DNA from 3 places in the Priestia sp. 53B2 genome. Region 2 is predicted to be linked to each of the others. Evidence: riboswitches for the same ligand, from Rfam matches in the RefSeq annotation. Region 2 holds a riboswitch; each other region holds the start of a gene.
What was found. Region 2 has a riboswitch for ZMP and ZTP ahead of ACN6NE_RS20420 (phosphoribosylaminoimidazolecarboxamide formyltransferase). Riboswitches for the same ligand answer to the same signal wherever they lie in the genome.
Positions count from the first base shown of each region.

Region 1: another riboswitch for ZMP and ZTP. It lies ahead of ACN6NE_RS23485 (phosphoglycerate dehydrogenase); the one in region 2 lies ahead of ACN6NE_RS20420 (phosphoribosylaminoimidazolecarboxamide formyltransferase).
Region 3: another riboswitch for ZMP and ZTP. It lies ahead of ACN6NE_RS15060 (APC family permease); the one in region 2 lies ahead of ACN6NE_RS20420 (phosphoribosylaminoimidazolecarboxamide formyltransferase).

Region 1 is NZ_JBLZXA010000027.1:582,038-588,181, reverse strand. It holds gene ACN6NE_RS23490 (hypothetical protein) at 260-721, opposite strand; gene ACN6NE_RS23485 (phosphoglycerate dehydrogenase) at 846-2,045, opposite strand; ZMP/ZTP riboswitch at 2,214-2,292, opposite strand; gene htpG (molecular chaperone HtpG) at 2,503-4,380, shown strand; gene ACN6NE_RS23475 (tubby C-terminal domain-like protein) at 4,411-4,971, opposite strand; gene ACN6NE_RS23470 (DUF817 domain-containing protein) at 5,031-5,846, opposite strand; partial or broken gene hpaB (4-hydroxyphenylacetate 3-monooxygenase, oxygenase component) at 5,995-6,144, opposite strand, start outside.
Region 2 is NZ_JBLZXA010000025.1:25,125-31,268, forward strand. It holds gene ACN6NE_RS20405 (winged helix-turn-helix transcriptional regulator) at 1-265, shown strand, start outside; gene ACN6NE_RS20410 (NAD(P)H-dependent oxidoreductase) at 279-806, opposite strand; gene ACN6NE_RS20415 (dienelactone hydrolase family protein) at 1,059-1,667, shown strand; gene ACN6NE_RS20420 (phosphoribosylaminoimidazolecarboxamide formyltransferase) at 1,772-2,938, opposite strand; ZMP/ZTP riboswitch at 2,987-3,065, opposite strand; gene ACN6NE_RS20425 (IS110 family transposase) at 3,518-4,411, opposite strand; gene ACN6NE_RS20430 (pyridoxal phosphate-dependent decarboxylase family protein) at 4,582-6,045, opposite strand.
Region 3 is NZ_JBLZXA010000020.1:169,197-175,340, reverse strand. It holds gene ACN6NE_RS15065 (DUF5105 domain-containing protein) at 75-1,121, opposite strand; gene ACN6NE_RS15060 (APC family permease) at 1,304-2,899, opposite strand; ZMP/ZTP riboswitch at 2,955-3,033, opposite strand; gene ACN6NE_RS15055 (cupin domain-containing protein) at 3,418-4,017, shown strand; gene ACN6NE_RS15050 (DUF3311 domain-containing protein) at 4,395-4,598, shown strand; gene ACN6NE_RS15045 (sodium:solute symporter family protein) at 4,598-6,097, shown strand; gene ACN6NE_RS15040 (alanine/glycine:cation symporter family protein) at 6,128-6,144, opposite strand, start outside.

The sequences.
Region 1 (6,144 bases), on a different contig from region 2:
TATATTATCTTATAAGGTTTTTCTATAAATGCGTGGACACATGCATTTATAAATATCTTTAATCTTTATATAAACACAAAAAGATAGACTCGGTACGGAGCCTATCTTTTCCTATCGCTTTTACAAAATAAAATTTCCTCTTAGCCTTTTCCTTATTAATGCCCTCGTCGACTGCTGGTGTATAAACGAATTGTTTTTTGATTTTATATTCCGATTCTTTTTTAATACTTCTACTATCACTTCTTAAAGTAGTAATCACCTATTCTTTTGTAGTCATACAATGAAGAATCCTTACCTTTTTTTCACAATATTCAACAATTTCATAACAGGTTGTGAGGATATCATGTCTAGACAGTTCTATTTCATCAAATACAAACTTTGAAAGCTGCTTCTGCAGAACCTCCAGCTTTTTGCTGTCTTCTTCATCAATCCATAGTCCTTCCGTAATACACACATCTGCTAGTTTGTTAATAGATTGAGCCGTCCAGTTTAATCCGGCTGAAGAAACGGTTATTGTCAGTAAATCATTTTTTATAGATAGAATAACTTGACACACATGAGTATAGGCATCAACTTTCTTTTGGATAAATGCTTTGCGAAGCTCTTGTTTGTATTGCTCTTTCGACATCGCTATAGCTACGACAGACGTAATGAATGTTCCTGCCAGCGCGATGAGCGACCCTATCAAAATTCCTATCATTTCTCCTGACAAAACGTTCACCTCTTTAAAGGTATTTCTATATGCTATGGGAATGAAGGAAACGATATGAAGATAAACACCATGTAAAAACAGCCCTAACTTAGAAAAGTTAGGGCTGAAACACTAAAATATGATGGTAACTAAATTAGATAATACGACTTGTAATAATTCCTTCAATTTGACCAATGTTTTCTTCTAGCTCAGGCACAATCTCGTCACTTACTTGATTGTCAATATCGATCATTGTATACGCGTATTCACCGCGGCTTCTGTTCACCATATCTGCGATGTTTAAATTGTAGTTTGAGAATACTTGCGTAAGTTGTCCTACCATATTCGGCACGTTGTGATGGAAAGCAGCTACGCGTTTTTTCCCAGTGTAAGGAAGAGATGCATTCGGGAAGTTCACTGAATTTTTAACGTTTCCTGTTTCTAAGAAATTTTTCACTTGACGTGCTGCCATTACCGCACAGTTTTCTTCTGATTCTTGAGTTGATGCGCCTAAATGAGGAATTGGCACAACATTTTTCATGTTTAAGACATTTTGATTTGGGAAATCTGTAATGTATCGACCAACTTTTCCACTTTCAAGAGCAGCTTTCATATCTTCTTCGTTTACAAGCTCACCGCGTGAGAAGTTCAAAATATGAACATCTGGTTTCATGATGCTAAACGTTTCTTTATTGAAAACACCTTTCGTATCGTCCGTTAACGGAACGTGAACCGTAATATAGTCAGATGCTGCAAATAGTTCTTCTAGAGACATTGCACGCTGTACGTTGCGAGACAAATTCCAAGCTGTATTAACAGAAATGAATGGATCAAAGCCAATTACGTCCATATCTAAATCAAGCGCATCGTTTGCTACAAGAGCACCAATTGCACCTAAACCAATAACGCCTAACGTTTTACCTTTGATTTCTTTTCCAACAAACTGTTTTTTGCCTGCTTCAACTAACTTAGGAATTTGATCACCTTGGCCATCTAACCCTTTTGTCCATTCAACTCCAGCAAATAAGTTACGAGAAGAAGCCATAATTGTAGTTAAAACCATTTCTTTTACTGCGTTTGCATTAGCTCCTGGCGTATTAAATACAACGATACCTTGCTCCGTGCAAGCGTCCACCGGTATATTATTAACCCCTGCTCCAGCGCGTGCAATAGCTTTTAAATTTTGGTCAAACGCCATGCTGTGCATGTTAAAGCTACGCACGACAATCGCATCTGGATTTTCGCTGTCGTTGTCAATTTGATAACCTTCTTGATTAAAAACATTTAGACCTTTTTGTGCAATGTTGTTTAATGTTTTGATTGTTTGTACTTTTTCTAATGTTAATGTGCTCATTTTGTACTCTCCTCTGATTATCATCGTAGTTTTACATGTTTTTACCCTTGGATAAAGGAACTTCATTTTTAATTTTTTTAAAAGTCTGGTTTTTTAGCCTACATGTTTGGTAACTTCTATATCCTCTCCCCCTAAACAGAAAGAGGTAAGAGATATGTATTAATCCCTTACCTCTGCCCAGGCGAACGGCTACGTCACTATATGCTTCCTCACGGTTATCCGCGTTTCGCCAGTCACATATAGTCTTTGAAATTAAGTATATTCTAGCAAACTCTTTCAGAACGTTCAACCTTTTTTTAAAAGTTTGCTTTTTTCAGTCTAATTTTTAATCTCTTTAGTGAATCTCCTAATATATTGACAAATACCCTAATACATGTTAAATAAGAAGAGTGATTAGCACTCTATCCAATCAAGTGCTAATTGTTTTATAAGCCCTATTTGGAAAGGAGAACTTCTTATGTCAAAAAAAGAATTCAAAGCCGAATCAAAGCGATTATTAGAGATGATGATTAATTCCATCTATTCTCAAAAAGAAGTATTTTTGAGAGAGCTTCTGTCAAATTCAAGCGATGCAATCGATAAAATTTATTACAAAGCTTTAACAGACGACTCCTTGCGTTTTAACAAAGAAAGCTATTACATAAAAGTAACACCAGATAAAACTAACCGTACCTTAACCATTACGGATACTGGAATTGGCATGACGCAAGAAGAGCTTGAAAGCAGCTTGGGCACAATTGCGAGAAGCGGTTCTCTTGCGTTTAAAAACGAAAATGAAACAAAGAACGGGCACACCATTATTGGCCAATTCGGCGTTGGGTTTTACGCAGCGTTTATGGTGGCAGATGTCGTAACGGTGATTAGTAAAGCATTAGGCAGCGATGAAGCCTATAGATGGGAATCTACTGGTGCTGATGGTTATACAATCGAACCTTGCGAAAAAGAAACGGTTGGAACTCAAATCATTTTAAAAATGAAAGAAAATACAGAAGATGAAACATATGATGAGTATCTAGAAGAGTATCGTTTAAAAGGGATCATTAAAAAGTATTCAGACTTTATCCGCTACCCGATTAAAATGGACATAACGGAAAAACGTCCTAAAGAAGGTTCTGATAACGAGCTAGAAGATTATACAGAAGAGCAAGTTATCAACAGTATGGTACCGATCTGGAAGAAAAGCAAAAATGAATTGACTTCAGAAGACTATGAGCAGTTTTATTCAGAAAAGCGCTACGGATTTGATAAACCGCTCACTCACCTTCATATTAATGTGGATGGAACGATTCGCTACAATGCCATTTTATTTATTCCAGAAAATAGTCCGTTTGATTACTACTCAAAAGAATTTGAAAAAGGACTTGAACTGTATTCAAACGGCGTCTTAATTATGAATAAATGTGCAGATCTTCTTCCAGATTACTTTAGCTTTGTAAAAGGTATGGTAGATTCTGAAGATTTATCTCTTAATATTTCACGTGAAATTTTGCAGCAAGACCGCCAGCTTCAGCTGATTGCCAAAAACATCGGCAAGAAAATCAAAAATGAATTAAAAAGCTTGCTTAAAAACAAACGTGAAAAGTACGAGAAGTTTTATGAATCTTTTGGCCGCCAGCTGAAGTACGGCGTTTACAGTGACTTTGGCAGCAACAAAGACGTATTAAAAGACCTGCTTTTATTCTATTCTTCTACAGAGAAAAAGCTCGTAACACTAGATGAGTATGTATCGCGCATGCCTGAGGATCAAAAGTATATCTATTATGCATCAGGCGAATCGTACGACCGAATTGAAAAGCTTCCTCAAGCAGAATTGGTTGCAGATAAAGGGTACGAAATTCTGTATTTTACAGAAGATATCGATGAATTTGCGATTAAAATGTTAATGGTGTACGAAGAAAAAGAATTTAAATCTGTTTCAAGCAGTGACTTAGGGATTGAAACAGAAGAAGAACAGCTCAATGAGTCTGAGGAAAAAGAGAGTAAAGAGCTATTTGACTATATGAAAAAAGCTTTGGCGGGAAAAGTAGGAGATGTGCGCGCTTCTAAACGTTTAAAAACACATCCCGTTTGCTTATCAGCTGATGGTGAAGTAACGATTGAAATGGAGAAAATTTTAAGTGCTATGCCTGACAATCAGCATGTAAAAGCAGAGAAAGTGTTAGAAATTAACGTAAATCATGATGTATTCGCTTCTTTAAAAGATGCATTTGAAAGTGATAAAGGGAAATTAGACCTTTATATAAATTTATTATATAACCAAGCTCTTCTAATTGAAGGCTTATCTATTAGTGATCCCGTTGAATTCACAAATGATATTTGTAAAATCATGATATAAAAATCAGGCGCAGAATCATTCTGCGCCTGATTATATGTATGGCATAATAAAATTAGTTATATAGTAAGAAGCGATAAAAATGGGTACGGGCAGTTCTTCTATTACTCTTATTGAGTGTTTGCCTTCTTTAAAATGAAAAAGGTCTGATTTAAACTCTGCGACTTTTTCTCTTTTTTGATTAAAAATACAAGCTTCCTCTACGGCTTCATGACTGCTTAACATGTAGACGTTATTTCCCCATCTAATTTCTTGTTCTCCTTCGTTTTTAATTATTCCTTTACCTAATAGATCCCCCACTGTTTTTCCATTTTCTTTTATCACCCACCGGTGTTTTTTCACGTGATCAATAAGCACCGTTCTTCCTTCCCATTGAACTTGTAAATGTACCTTTAAGCCGCAGGAAAAGATAGGAAACCAAGAGATAGAATCTAACACTGGAAGTCCATCACGAGTTAAAAAATCAATACTTCTCGTCCACATATTTTTATGCATTCTCTTAAGCTGTCCGACGTTTTCTCCATTTTTATTTGTAACTGCTACGGTCTTCCCCGCTGATTTAAAATAGGGAAGATAAAAAATATATTCTTGCATATAGGCCTCCAAAGATTCTGCACTTCATATTAACAGCGTGTATGTACATAGTTATGTTTCTATCTTTCATATATTTCATTTGTTTCATTTGTTTCTTTTGATTTCTCCCTTTGTTTAAATTGGCTTTGATTTTCTTTTAAATGCTTTAGTAAAGCAACAATCAAGAAACTAACAATCACAAGAAGAAGCCAAGAGCTAATTTTACTTATATGAACCATTGTCCACTGCTGCTGTTGATCTGGATACTGCCATGCCCCGAAAAATGTTGCGATATTTTCAGCGATCCAAATGAAAAAGCCAATCAGTACAAAAGACAATACTAAAGGCATGCGATATGTACGTTTGTTAACCGTAAAATATACAAAAGTTCGATAAAAAATAAGTAAAGTAAAAAGTTTTAAAAACCAGCGGAAGTCGTAAATAAAATGATGCGTGAACAAATTAAGGTAAATAGCCATACTTAGTATACTGACGATCCACGTAGAAGGCCAATTCGTAAGCTTTAATTCAAGCCTTCTCCACACTTGGCACATGTAGCTGGCTACACTAGCATACATAAATCCGCTGTACAGCGGAACTCCCCAGACTTTAGTAAAAGCTTTTTCCGGATAGCTCCATGAGCCCATATGAACTTTGTAGAGTTCCAACGCTAGTCCAATTAAATGAAATATTGCGATGACTTTTACTTCATCAAGCGTTTCTCGTTTAAACATCACCATTAAAACTTGAGTTCCTAGACAGACTAATAAAATAAGGTCAGATCTGGAAATGAACGGTACTTCAATTATTTTTGTCATGGCCAATGTAAGAAAAATGATAACAGGAAAAACACAAGATTTTGCTTGTTCTAAACCAAAATAGATTAATTGCTTCATTGTAACATCCTATCTTTATAGTATTCCTTAGTATTTTCACAGAAATGATTCCATGAAAATTATTGCAGATTTTTCAAATTTATTCAATAAGCATCTCCGCTGTTTTTGTAACTAAACTACCATACCCAGCGGAGATTCGTTTTCTCCGTTAACTTTCCAAAAAATCGGTGACTCTCTGTACATAGCGCTCTTTATCGTAGGATAAGTACAGATAACTGGTTAACTGTACAGGCTCTCCAAAGAAAAAACGTTCATACAGTGTTTCTCTTGTGCCAAACGGACTCATAGTTAAATCCCA
Region 2 (6,144 bases):
TATGTATTGGCTAGCTGAAAATAAGGTTATGCGACATAATGAGTTGAAACGATGTATCGGTACCATTTCCTATAAAACGTTAAGCGTTATGTTAAAAGATCTTGAGAGAGATGGTCTTATTATACGTAAGGAATTTCCACAAATACCTCCAAAAGTTGAGTATTCATTATCTGAACGTGGTCTTTCCCTTATTCCCTTGTTAGATATGATGTGTGAGTGGGGGGAGAAAAACAATTTGTCAGCTTTGGAGGCTGTACAACAATAGATAAAACTACTTCTTATAGGTTTTCAATAAAATTGAAATAATCTTGGGCACTTTTTTTCACTTCACTTGCAGAAGGTTCATATTCTGCTCCATAAAAAGCAAAGAACGAACGATAATCTGCGTTGCAATACAGAGCTGTGGTTTTAAACGGAACCAATACTTCTTCAAGTGTATATTGATATCTTCCATTATCACTATAGTCTTCTTTTTTAATCCCTGCAGACACAGCAAAAGCAACTTTACGATTCTTTAATTTCTCTCCTGTTGAACCATAGGCCCATCCATAAGTTAAAACATCATCCATCCATTTTTTTAAAAGAGGTGGACAATTAAACCAATATACAGGAAACTGAAAAACTAGATTTCCATGAGTTTCAATCAAGGTTTGTTCTTTTTCCACGTCTATGTTGCCATTAGGGTAAACTTTATATAATTCGTGAATTGTATATTTTTCTGAATATTTTTTGAGTTCTTCTACCCAGTTCTTATTAATAACTGATGTTTCTAAGCTTGGATGTGTTACGATAACAAGAGTTTTCAAAATTATTCCTCCTTAATATTAATTACATTTTGATTATAAAACTCCCACTACAGATATGTAAGTACGCACTTTCAGTACAGGTACTTACCTTTAGGTAAGTGTTTCCTACTAAGTAATCATTACAATAACAACCCTGGAGTTATTACTCTAGGGTTGTTATGTCATAGCCCCAATAATACACTGTATGGGAAGTAGAAATAAAACTGAATTGTATATAAACTAAATATAAAGCGTCTTGATAGGAGGATTATGATGAAGAATCATAATATGGCTATTGTACTAGTTCATGAAATATACGGAGTTAACGAACATATGAAATATATGAAGGAGATATTATCAAAATTAGGAATAGATATAATATGCCCTAATCTATTACATAAAGAAATTCCTTATTCGTATAGTGAAGAAGAATTTGCTTATGAAAATTTCACTCAAAATGTTGGATTTGAAAAGGGAGTGCAACAAATTAATCAAGTCATAGCCGAACTAAAGCAACAATATAGGAGAGTCGGAGTCATTGGATTTAGTGTTGGGGCAACAATAGCATGGTTATGTAGTGAAAATAAGATATGTGACTTTGTAATAGGTTGCTATGGATCTCGTATCCGAGATTATGTAGATGTTGAGCCTACATGTCCTACATTACTTATATTTGCAAATAAAGAAAAAGCATTCGATATTCATAAACTAGTAGACGTGTTAAGGAAAAAAAGATATTCGTTTTTGCAAGTGAAAAGTTTTGAAGGATCTCATGGATTTATGGATCCATTTTCAGATAATTACAAGAAACTGTCAGCTCATCTGGCTTTGCAACATATAAATGAATTTGTACAGAAGCAATTAAGTGAAAGCTTCCTATAAAATTATATTATGGTGCGACAAGATGTTGCTTATCGGAAACAGTATAAAAAAGAGCCAAGACCTAAGGGGGTGGCTCTTTTTGATTAATTATATTTATTCATAGCTCAATGATGAAATACACGTATGCCTGAATGTGCCATGACCATTCCATATTCATTTGCTGCGTGTGTAACTTGATCGTCTCGTAAAGAATTCCCTGTTTGAACCACATATTTAACGCCACTTTGAGCCGCACGATCAATATTATCACGGAACGGTAAAAAAGCATCGGATGCATAGGAAACGTCTTTTAATCTTTTTAACCATTCCTGTTTTTCACTCTTACTTAGCCTAGCAGGAACCTCCTGAAAACATTGTTTCCATTGTTCATTTTCTACCTCAGTAATATCATCATTCAACCATCCATCAATCGCATTATTGACTTCTACACGAGAAATGCCTTCTCTGAACTTCATATTAAGGGCCCTTGGATGTTGTCTTAACCACCATTTATCAGCTTTTTCAGCTGCTAACCTTGTACAATGAATACGGGACTGTTGTCCAGCACCAATTCCAATTGTTTGACCATCTAAAGCGAAACAAATAGAGTTTGATTGTGTATATTTCAATGTAATAAGAGCAACAAGAAGATCTCTCTTTGCATTGTCAGGAATACTATATTGAGTCGTAACAATATGATTAAAAACTTCTTTCCCAATCTGTACATCATTTCTTTGCTGTTCTAGAGTAATTCCAAATACCGTTCTTTTTTCAATTGAGTCAGGCACATAGTTGGGATCAATCTCTAAAATTAGATATTTTCCCTTCTTTTTCTGTTTCAAAATCTCTAATGCTTCTTGAGTGTAGCTTGGTGCAACAATTATATCAGAAACCTCTGTTTTGAGGAGATTAGCTACAGTTATATCAACTTCATCACTAAAAGCAGCACAATCTCCAAATGAAGACATCCTATCTGTCCCACGCGCTCTTGCATAAGCAATAGCTAAAGGAGACAGGTCTAAGCCTTCAACAAAATAGGATTCAGTAAGTGTCTTATTTAGTGGAGAGTACACAGCTGCACCTGCTGGACTTACATGTTTAAAAGATGCAGCTGCAGGTTGACTAGTAGCCTGTCGAAGCTCCCGGACCAGTTGAAAAGCGTTTAATGCATCTAGAAAGTTAATATAACTCGCTTCTCCATTTAAGATTTTAATAGGCATGTTTTCAGCATTCTGAACTTTAGCTTTACTTTGATTTGGATTCATCCCGTATCGTAAACAAATTTCTTTCACTTAAAAATCTCCCTTCTAAATAAAAAAAGTATTTGAACTCATGTTCAAATACTTTGCCCAGGCGTACGGCCGTTATCTATGTGCTTCCTCATGGTCCTCCATGTTTACGCCAGTAACACATAGTCTGTTTTATAAGAAAATTTTACATAATAATATTAATTTTAACAATAGATTTAGCCAAATTTTTCTTTTTTTATTGTATATCATATACGGAGCTCCCTCTATAAACTGAGTAATATCAAGGGTTTATAGGGGGAATATAAAATATAAAAAAATTTTTTATGTCTATTTCACACCTTATATTCTCATTTTTATAAGAAACTGGTACTAAGGGGAATAGCTTCGCTATTCTTTTTTCATTATTTTAAAAAAAGATGGAGACATACATATGGTCGCACAATGGATCTCTATATGTCTCATAGCGATGAAATCTCCCATGTCTCTTAGCGTCTTAGCGCCTACATTCCTTCGTTCAATCTATCTATGAGATAGAGTTGGGTAATGCTAGTTTGCAAGGTCAAATGCCTGAAAGTCTGTTTTATCCCAAATACTCCGTGCTTCATTTTTAATGGACAAAGGTTAAGCTTCCAAAGGTACAGTCAGCATTTCAGCAATACCCGGCAGGGTCAGTACAAGGTCTTCCAATTGCTTTTCTAATGCATGTAGTTCTTCTTTAAGCATCTTATATCGTTTGATATTTATGGCTATTTCTCGTTGTGCCATCTGTAGTCCAACCGTCAACCCTACTGAACGTCCAGCAGCCTCTTGAAGTCGCTGTATTCGTTTATGACTTGGGCGTTGTACGCCTCCGTAAGTGGACCATATTTCTGCCACCCTTTCGGGTGTTGTTTGATTAAGTTGAACTGGAAGAGGAATATGTTCTAGCGTGGCCAACGCCATCTTTCCACTCCAGTCTTTAAAAACGGTTAAAAACTCTGGAAAATACTTATCTAACCAATTGTGAATCCGTCCTTGTAGAGCTTGTAAATCACCTACAATTTGGTTTCTGATTGTAATTCCTGCCTTTACTTCTGCATCCTGATTCATTGGTAAGCGAGGATAAGAAAATCGACCATCTTTTATTAGCTGAGCGATAACTCTAGCATCCTTGATATCGTTTTTCGTTGGAGAGTTATCGTCGAGTTCTTTACTTCGCTTAACGTGCAGAGGATTAGCGACTCCGAAGGAGACAAGTCTCTCCTTTAGTGAATAGGCGAGATTTAACCAGTAATGACCGGTAGGTTCCATACCAACTAGAACATCGGCTTTCTCATGTTTGTGTTGCATCTCTTCCAACCAGGCAAAGAACGCATCAAATCCTTCTTTTGTATTCGTGAAGGTTAGAGCTTTCCCAAGGATCTTTCCACGATCATCTTGTGCTCGAGCCACATGCTTGAATTTAGCAATATCTACCCCGACAATCAGTGTATGGGGTGTAACTTGATTCAACTTTTCGTTTTGAGTACAATTCATAAGAGTCCTCCTTGAATGATGAATTGAAGTCATGGCCATGACCTTCTGCATCATATCAAGGGGACTTTTTTATTTCAAGACACCAAGTAATTTCAAACAGGAATGCTAGTTTACATAAGGTAGGCACCAAACATAATTAATTCATTCTTTAGTGATTATAAAAAACATTTTCACTTCAAGAGTGGATGTTCCATACAATGCTCACTATAAAAGTCATCAATCTGTTTAAAGATTTGTTGGATAGTTGAAGGCGAGATAAAAGGATTTAATAAAACTGCCCTCAACCAACGCTTTCCTCTATACGTAGGTAAGGATAAAAACACATGTTGATCTTTTAATAAATATTGTTGCAACTTAAGATTTAATTGATCTTGATGTTTTTGGTCATACTCGTTCAAACGTAGTCTAAAACAACATATATTAGTATCTGATTCACCTGATAGCTCCAAATAAGATCGTTTCTTTACTTCTCTTGTAAATTCTTCAACGAGTGTGAAACCTCGATTTATTAAATCTTCATATCCCTTTAGACCAATATGCTGAAGAGATAGATATAACTTGAGGATATCGGCATGTCGAGTACCTTGAACGCTTATTTCTCCCAAATTAGTAAAGTCTGTTTCATTCATGTAAGGTGCTGAAATGCGAAAATCTGTTTCTAACAAATGATGGTTTTTAAATAAAACCATTGCACATGTTTTGGCGACATACATCCATTTTTGTGGATTGAATGTAATCGAATCTGCTTGTTCAATCCCAGAGAGAAGTGTCTTATGTTTTTTTGAAAAGACAAGTGCTCCACCATAGGCTGCATCTACATGAAACCACATTCCGTATTTCGCTGTTATTTCTGATATAGGCAGTAGAGGATCAATACTACCTGTAACAGTCGTTCCTGCCGTAGCTACAACTGCAAAAGGTTGCTTTCCTTCTTGAATAAGAGTAGTAATCTTTGTTTCTAAATCTGTCGTATCCATTTGAGAATTAGGATTACTTTTTACAGGAATGACACTAGATGTGCCTAACCCTAGTAGCATTGCAGCCTTATGTAAAGAAGTATGGCTTGCTTCTGAAACCAAAATGACAGGTTGCTTTGTTAAAGAAGTTAGTCCGTTCTCTTTTACTTGAAGGATAGAATTCCGTGCAACTGCTAGGGCCTGAAGATTAGCAAGGCTACCACCACTTGTTATAACTCCGCCAGCATTTTTTCCTAAACCAAACATCTGAGTAAGCTGTTGAAGTACTTGAACCTCCATTTTAGAAAAGACAGGAGACATCTCTAGACTCAGCATATTGTTATTAAGGGTAGTTGTTACAAACTCACTCAAACAAGAAATTAACGTAGGAATGGAGTCCATATGTCCCATATACCTTGGAGTTAAAGGATTCATAGAGTGCTTTACGATGGTCTCTAACTGTAAAAGAAGCTCTTCTGTGGGAATACCATCTGAAGAAAATTCATTAAAAAGTTTTGTCTTAAATTCATCAGAAAGAGGGGGATGGTTTCCTGAATTGCTTGCATAATCAACTACCAAATTTATTACTGTATCAATAAGTATCTTGGCCTCTTTAACATTTTTGCCGTTTGGATCAATAAAGGAATCAGTTGGAAGAACGCCTATTTTCATCATCATCACACTTCTTTCCTATTAGTCTAATTATTCTAACAATAAGAGAGAGAAATGTGTATACCATATACGTATCTAGTTACCATAATCAGCATTCTAGGAACA
Region 3 (6,144 bases), on a different contig from region 2:
TTTAGCTTTACAAAAAACTCGTTGATTTATTTACAGAAAACAAAAAAGAGAAGAAAAATTCTTCTCTTTTTTGTCTATCGAATATAGCTTGACCCAAACGTTTTACCTAAAGAATCACTGTATAGGTCACTTGACTTTACAGTCCATTTCCCATCTTCTTTCACCATAAAAATTCGTAGGGGACGACTTCCTTCTTTCGTTTCTAATTCATTTACAATATCTTTGAATTTAGAAGCCGCAAACTCTTCAGAGTGTTCTGTATCGTAATCTTTCGTTTCATCTGTATACGCTCGCTTAAGTTGCGATACGTACGAATATAAGTCTGATAAATTAAGAGTAGTGTACTCCACTTCTACTACGGCTTTATTATTTGCATTCGCAATCACATTTGTTTTCACACTTGCTTTTTCTTTTAAAACATCTTTATACATGTTAAAAAAATCTTTTTTTGCTTTGTCGGTTAAACCGTTAGAAAACGCACCTTTTAATTCCTCATTAAACGCTTTTTTCTGTTCTTCTATGACAGCTGTTTTGTCTGCTGTTACATATTTATCATAGTCTACGTTTTCTTTGTTTAAGTAAAGGACTTCTGTATAAGCTTGCAGAGCTTTTTCTGGGTCTTGCAGCTTATTATAGCTTTTCGCGTATTTTTTCGTATCCAGTGTTAAGGTCACTTCGTCAATTTCTTCATCATAATCAGATGATTTGGGCTGAAGCCCAATTTTGTACTTTTTATCTTTTTTGACTTCAAAGACAAACGTTAAATTTTTTTGCTTTCCAGCGCCAATCTTGTCAAATGCACTGCTTTCTAGTCCAAGCTCACGACTGTTCACTCCCGTTTTTGGAGACAGCTGTTCATCTCCTTCGTATAAATACACACCGTCATAATCCGATAAAGATATACTGTTTTTGGATACATTTTTCACTTTTAAATCAACTTTCAACAGCCCTTTTTCTTCACTTGTAGCTCCTTCATCACTATCTACTAAAATATAAGAAGCGCTGTCAATGTATGCCTCAATCGTCTTATTTTTAGCCGAAGTGGATCCTCCCGTTTCCTTAGAACTGTTACAAGCCGCTAATACTAGCATAAGTACAAAAGCCAAAGCCAAAACATTCATTTTTTTCACAGCTGCCTAATCCCCTTTATTTTGTTTTTTTAGAACTTTATCCCAAATAAAGGTTCCCTCTGTATAAATACTCAAACCTTAAAATCTATATTTTTTACAATATTTTGATAAAAACTAAGTCTAAATTCTCCACTCACCTAAATAAAAAAACACGAGCACAGGCTCGTATTTTTTTATTTAGATTTAAAATTTTCTTGATTGATTTGTTCAGCTTCTTTCATATATCGGTTAGATTTGCCACTTTTAATTCCCCAGTAATAAAAAGCTAATGATACGCAAGCAATCACTAGCATATCCCATCCGAAAGGCAAAATATTTTTGCCTCCGAATTTTTCGCTTCCTATGTAGGAAATAAAAATCATGCACGCTAAATAGATAAGCATCCAAGCCCCGGTTAAAAATTCTTTTTTAAAGCCCACCCATTTATTTTTCGCTTGGTAATAAAAATAAACAGGCAGGCCAATTGCCATAATAAAGATCACTTCACCTGTAAGTGGCCACCTTGCCCAATAAAGCGTCAAGGAAGCAAAAACGAAGCCGCATGGCGCAATAAATGATGCCCCTTTTAAATAAAATGGACGGTAAAAGTGTGAAGCCGTTTTTCTTAATGTTATAAGCGCTACAGGGCCCATAATATAAGAGATAAGCGTCGCTACTGAGATCACTTCTGCTAAGACACCCCATCCTCTAAATAAAAAGAGAAACAAAAAGCAAGCTGCTAAATTTAGCCACATAGCTGGGCGCGGGACATTGTAAAGTGGATGAAGCGTACCAAATATCTTTGGCAAATATCCATTTTGCTGCATCCCGTATAACATTCTAGAAGTAGTTGCCGTATATGTAGCACCTGTGCCGGAAGGAGAAACAAATGCATCTGCGTATAACACAATTGTTAGCCAGTTAATTCCAAGCGCAATCGCTAAATCAGCAAAAGGAGAATTAAAATTCAAATGATTCCATCCATCAGCAATTGATGACGGACTTACTGCTCCGATAAAGACAATTTGCAATATAATGTATACAATTCCTGCAATAAAAATTGAACTAATTACAGCTACCGGAATCGATTTATTAGGTGATTTCGCTTCTCCTGCCATATTTACAGGACTTTGAAACCCATTAAATGCAAACACAATACCTGATGTTGCCACTGCCGTTAAAACACTAGCCCATCCGTAAGGTGCTACCCCATGCTCACTTGAAAAGTTTCCACTATGAAAACCAGCAAAAAATAAAGCCCCTGCCGTTAAACCAGGAATAATTAATTTAACAATCGTAATAAATGAGTTTGCTTTAGCAAAGAGATTTACCGTCCAATAGTTCACAAAAAAGTAAACGAATAATAACAAAGACGCAACTGCCAACCCCTTGGACGTTAAAATGCCATTGTCTACTAATTCATGAGTCCAGCGAGCCCATTTCCACGGCCAAGTACTCATATATTGCACAGATGCAATAGCCTCCACTGTTATCGTTGAAGCGATTGAAATCCAGTTAGCCCAAGCAGCCAAAAAACCAATAAATGATCCGTGTGAATACTGAGGATATTTGACCATCCCCCCTGCTTGTGGAAACATCGCGCCCAGTTCAGCATATGATAGAGCAATGGTCAAAATAACCACCATTCCAATGACCCATGAAAAAATAGCCGCGGGTCCCGCAATTTGAGCTGCTTTCCATGCTCCAAACAGCCATCCTGAACCGATAATCGAACCTATGCCTGTCATGGTTAAAGCAAATGTTCCCATCTTCCTTTGCATATTGCTCATCCAAATCTACTCCTCTTCCCTAGGAAAATAAAAAAACACTTGCGAAATTTTCTCAAGTGTTTGCCCAGGCGCGCGGCTTATACGCTATATGCTCCCCCATGGTCATCCATGTTGCGCCAGTCACATATAGGAATATATTTTTTATCAGTATATAACATTCATTACTATTACTCAATACACAAAATGTTTACATTACTTTTCTAAAAATAATAAATTATTCGTAAAATTCCAAATTAATCTTCTAAAAATCTCTTTTTAATTATAAAAAGAACTAAAATCCTAACTTTTTCTATTATTTGATTCTTTTACTCCACGAGCAGATTACCTTCTAAAAATTATACCAATATACATTATTCGTTTACAAAATAAGAATTAACAGCTATATATCCATAGAATTCTTGCACTAGACCCTTTACTTATATACAATATGAAGAAAAGATACTAAAGTGAACTGCCCACCACTTAGCTACGCTTGAAGTGGGAGACTTCTTTTAGGAAAACGTTAAAACCTACATATCATGCACTTCGCAACAAATGAAGTACTTCGAGCAAACTTCTCTGTTTACGCAAGCAAAAAACAGGGAAAATTACGAAAAAAGATTGTTAGAGGGATGCTTATGAATTATGCAAATGTAAAAGTTCTTTATTTTGATGACGACGGAACCATTCCAAATCACCCTCGTCTTCCAGTTTTGTTGTATGAACACGTATTTATTAGTAAGAAAGAGAAAGTGGAGAGCATTTTTAATTCTCACGACTGGAAAAATAGCTGGGTAGGCGGCATATATGATTTTCACCATTACCACAGCAATTCTCATGAAGCACTAGGTGTAATTAACGGATCTGCACGTTTAAAACTAGGTGGACATATGGGGGAAAATATAGTGGTGCATGCTGGCGATGTGCTCGTACTTCCTGCAGGCACAGGGCATATGCGTCTGCAGTCAACTGCTGATTTTAAAGTGGTTGGAGCTTATCCAGAGGGTATGGATTACAATTTACGAACAGGAAAACAAACTGATCGCCCTCACGTATTTGATGAAATTGCACAAGTACCTATTCCTACAACAGATCCTGTTTATGGCGACAAAGGACCATTGACAGAGTGGTGGAACTAGACAAGCACTTATTGTCTAGTTTTTTTATTTGCTCTGTTTTATTCTTTCCATGAATCTCTATTTGAACATACAAATTCTTTTCTTATGATGCAATAGCAATATACTTTATCTCAGCGAAATAACAAAAACTTCCCGGTCAAAACTAAATTTCTTCTTTTCCGTTGTCCTTTTTGCTTCAAGAGCAACTTCGCTTAGATTATCCCCCTTTTTTCTTTCATAATCATTTCAAATATACTCTCATCATAAGCTCTTTTTTGTTTTTCTAAAAAAATTTCCATAGATTATAACGAAATTTTCAAAAAACTTATTGCTTTACCATGTCAGACTTGCTATCATAGTGAACATTGTTAGATAAATTTTTAGTAGGAGGAGTAAAATTGAACAGAAAATTCATAATTTTTATTTTATTCATCATTCCATTTATTGCTCAATTCGCTTTTTTACCTTTTGTAAATAACATTCATCCAATTATTTTTGGATTACCTCTTTTGCATTTATGGTTATTTTTATGGGTCTTCTTAACGCCTGTGTGTACATTTATTATTTATCGTTTACAAAAATCTTGGGGGGACATTGAATAATGCAAGGAAATTTAACCGCACTTTTAATCACATCAGCAATTGTTCTTGTCGTTATCGCAATTGGCTTTATAGCGGGACGTGACAAATCATCTAGAAGCTCAGTTGAAGAGTGGGCTGTAGGTGGAAGACGTTTTGGAAGCCTGCTCGTCTGGCTTTTAGTAGGAGCAGATTTATATACCGCTTATACATTCCTAGGTCTTACGAGTACAGCTTATCAGGGAGGAAGCATCGCATTTTTTGCCATTCCTTACTCTGTTTTAGCCTTTTTAATTTCATACTTCTTTCTTCCAAAGCTTTGGACTGTTGCTAAAAAGCACAAACTTACTACGCTTGCTGATTATGCCAGAGAACGTTTTAGCAGTAAATTTCTCTCCTCTTTAATTGCCATAGTAGGTGTATTGATGCTCATTCCATATATTGATCTTCAGCTTAGCGGTATTCAAGATACTCTTCGCGTTGCAGGAACTGGCTACATTAACGTAAAAGCTGTCGTTATTCTTTCATTCTTTCTTGTGGCTCTTTATACCTTTTTCAGCGGAATTAAAGGTCCCACATATACGGCAATTATTAAAGATATTTTAGTATGGGCGATTATGTTATTTATGGTTGTTTCTCTGCCAATTATGCATTTTGGAAGCTGGGGTAACATGATCGACAATGTTGCAAAGGATGCACCTCAGCTATTAACGATCCCAACACAAGGACCTAAAGGCATTCCATGGTTTATTACAGCATCACTCGTATCTGCTTTAGCTTTATTCATGTGGGCCCACGCTGCTACAGGTGTTTTCACTGCTAAAAGTGCAGATTCGCTTCGTAAAAATGCTATTTTCTTACCGCTTTATAATATCGTTTTAATTCTAGTCATCTTCTTAGGATTTATTGCTTATCAAGTATTACCTCAAGATACGACGGATCCTAGATTAGCATTATTAACCTTAATTCAATATTCATATGGCGGCATTGGCCAAGGGTTAGCTTATGCAACGATTGCTCTTGCTTCATTAATTCCATGTTCTATCATGGCTATTGGAGCGTCTAACTTATTTGCAAATAATATATTTAGAGATTTAATTAATCCAAATGTACAGGGTAAAACATTAACAATGGTTACTCGTTCTATGGTTTTCGTTGTTATTGGACTGGCACTTTTATTCGGTTTATTATTCCCTCAAGCACTTGTTTCCCTACAGTTACTAGGGGTATCCGGTATGGTACAAATCTTCCCGGCTATCGTTATCAGCCTGTTTTGGAGAAATCAATCGAAAGAAAGTACGATTGCTGGATTAGTAGTAGGGCTGGTTGTAACGTTTACCGTTCATGCCACAGGATATTCATTTGGTCTTTATGAAGGGTTTTGGGGATTATTATCTAACTTACTCGTAGTTGTTATTTTAAATCCAATCTTTGCGGCAAAAACGAAAGCAGCAACTAACGGTGTGAAAGAAACATTATTTTCTAAAGACACTGCGCAATCTGAATTAAAGAAAAACGCATAAAAAAAGTTCAGCCAATTGGCTGAACTTTTTTTAAATAATATTCTCTT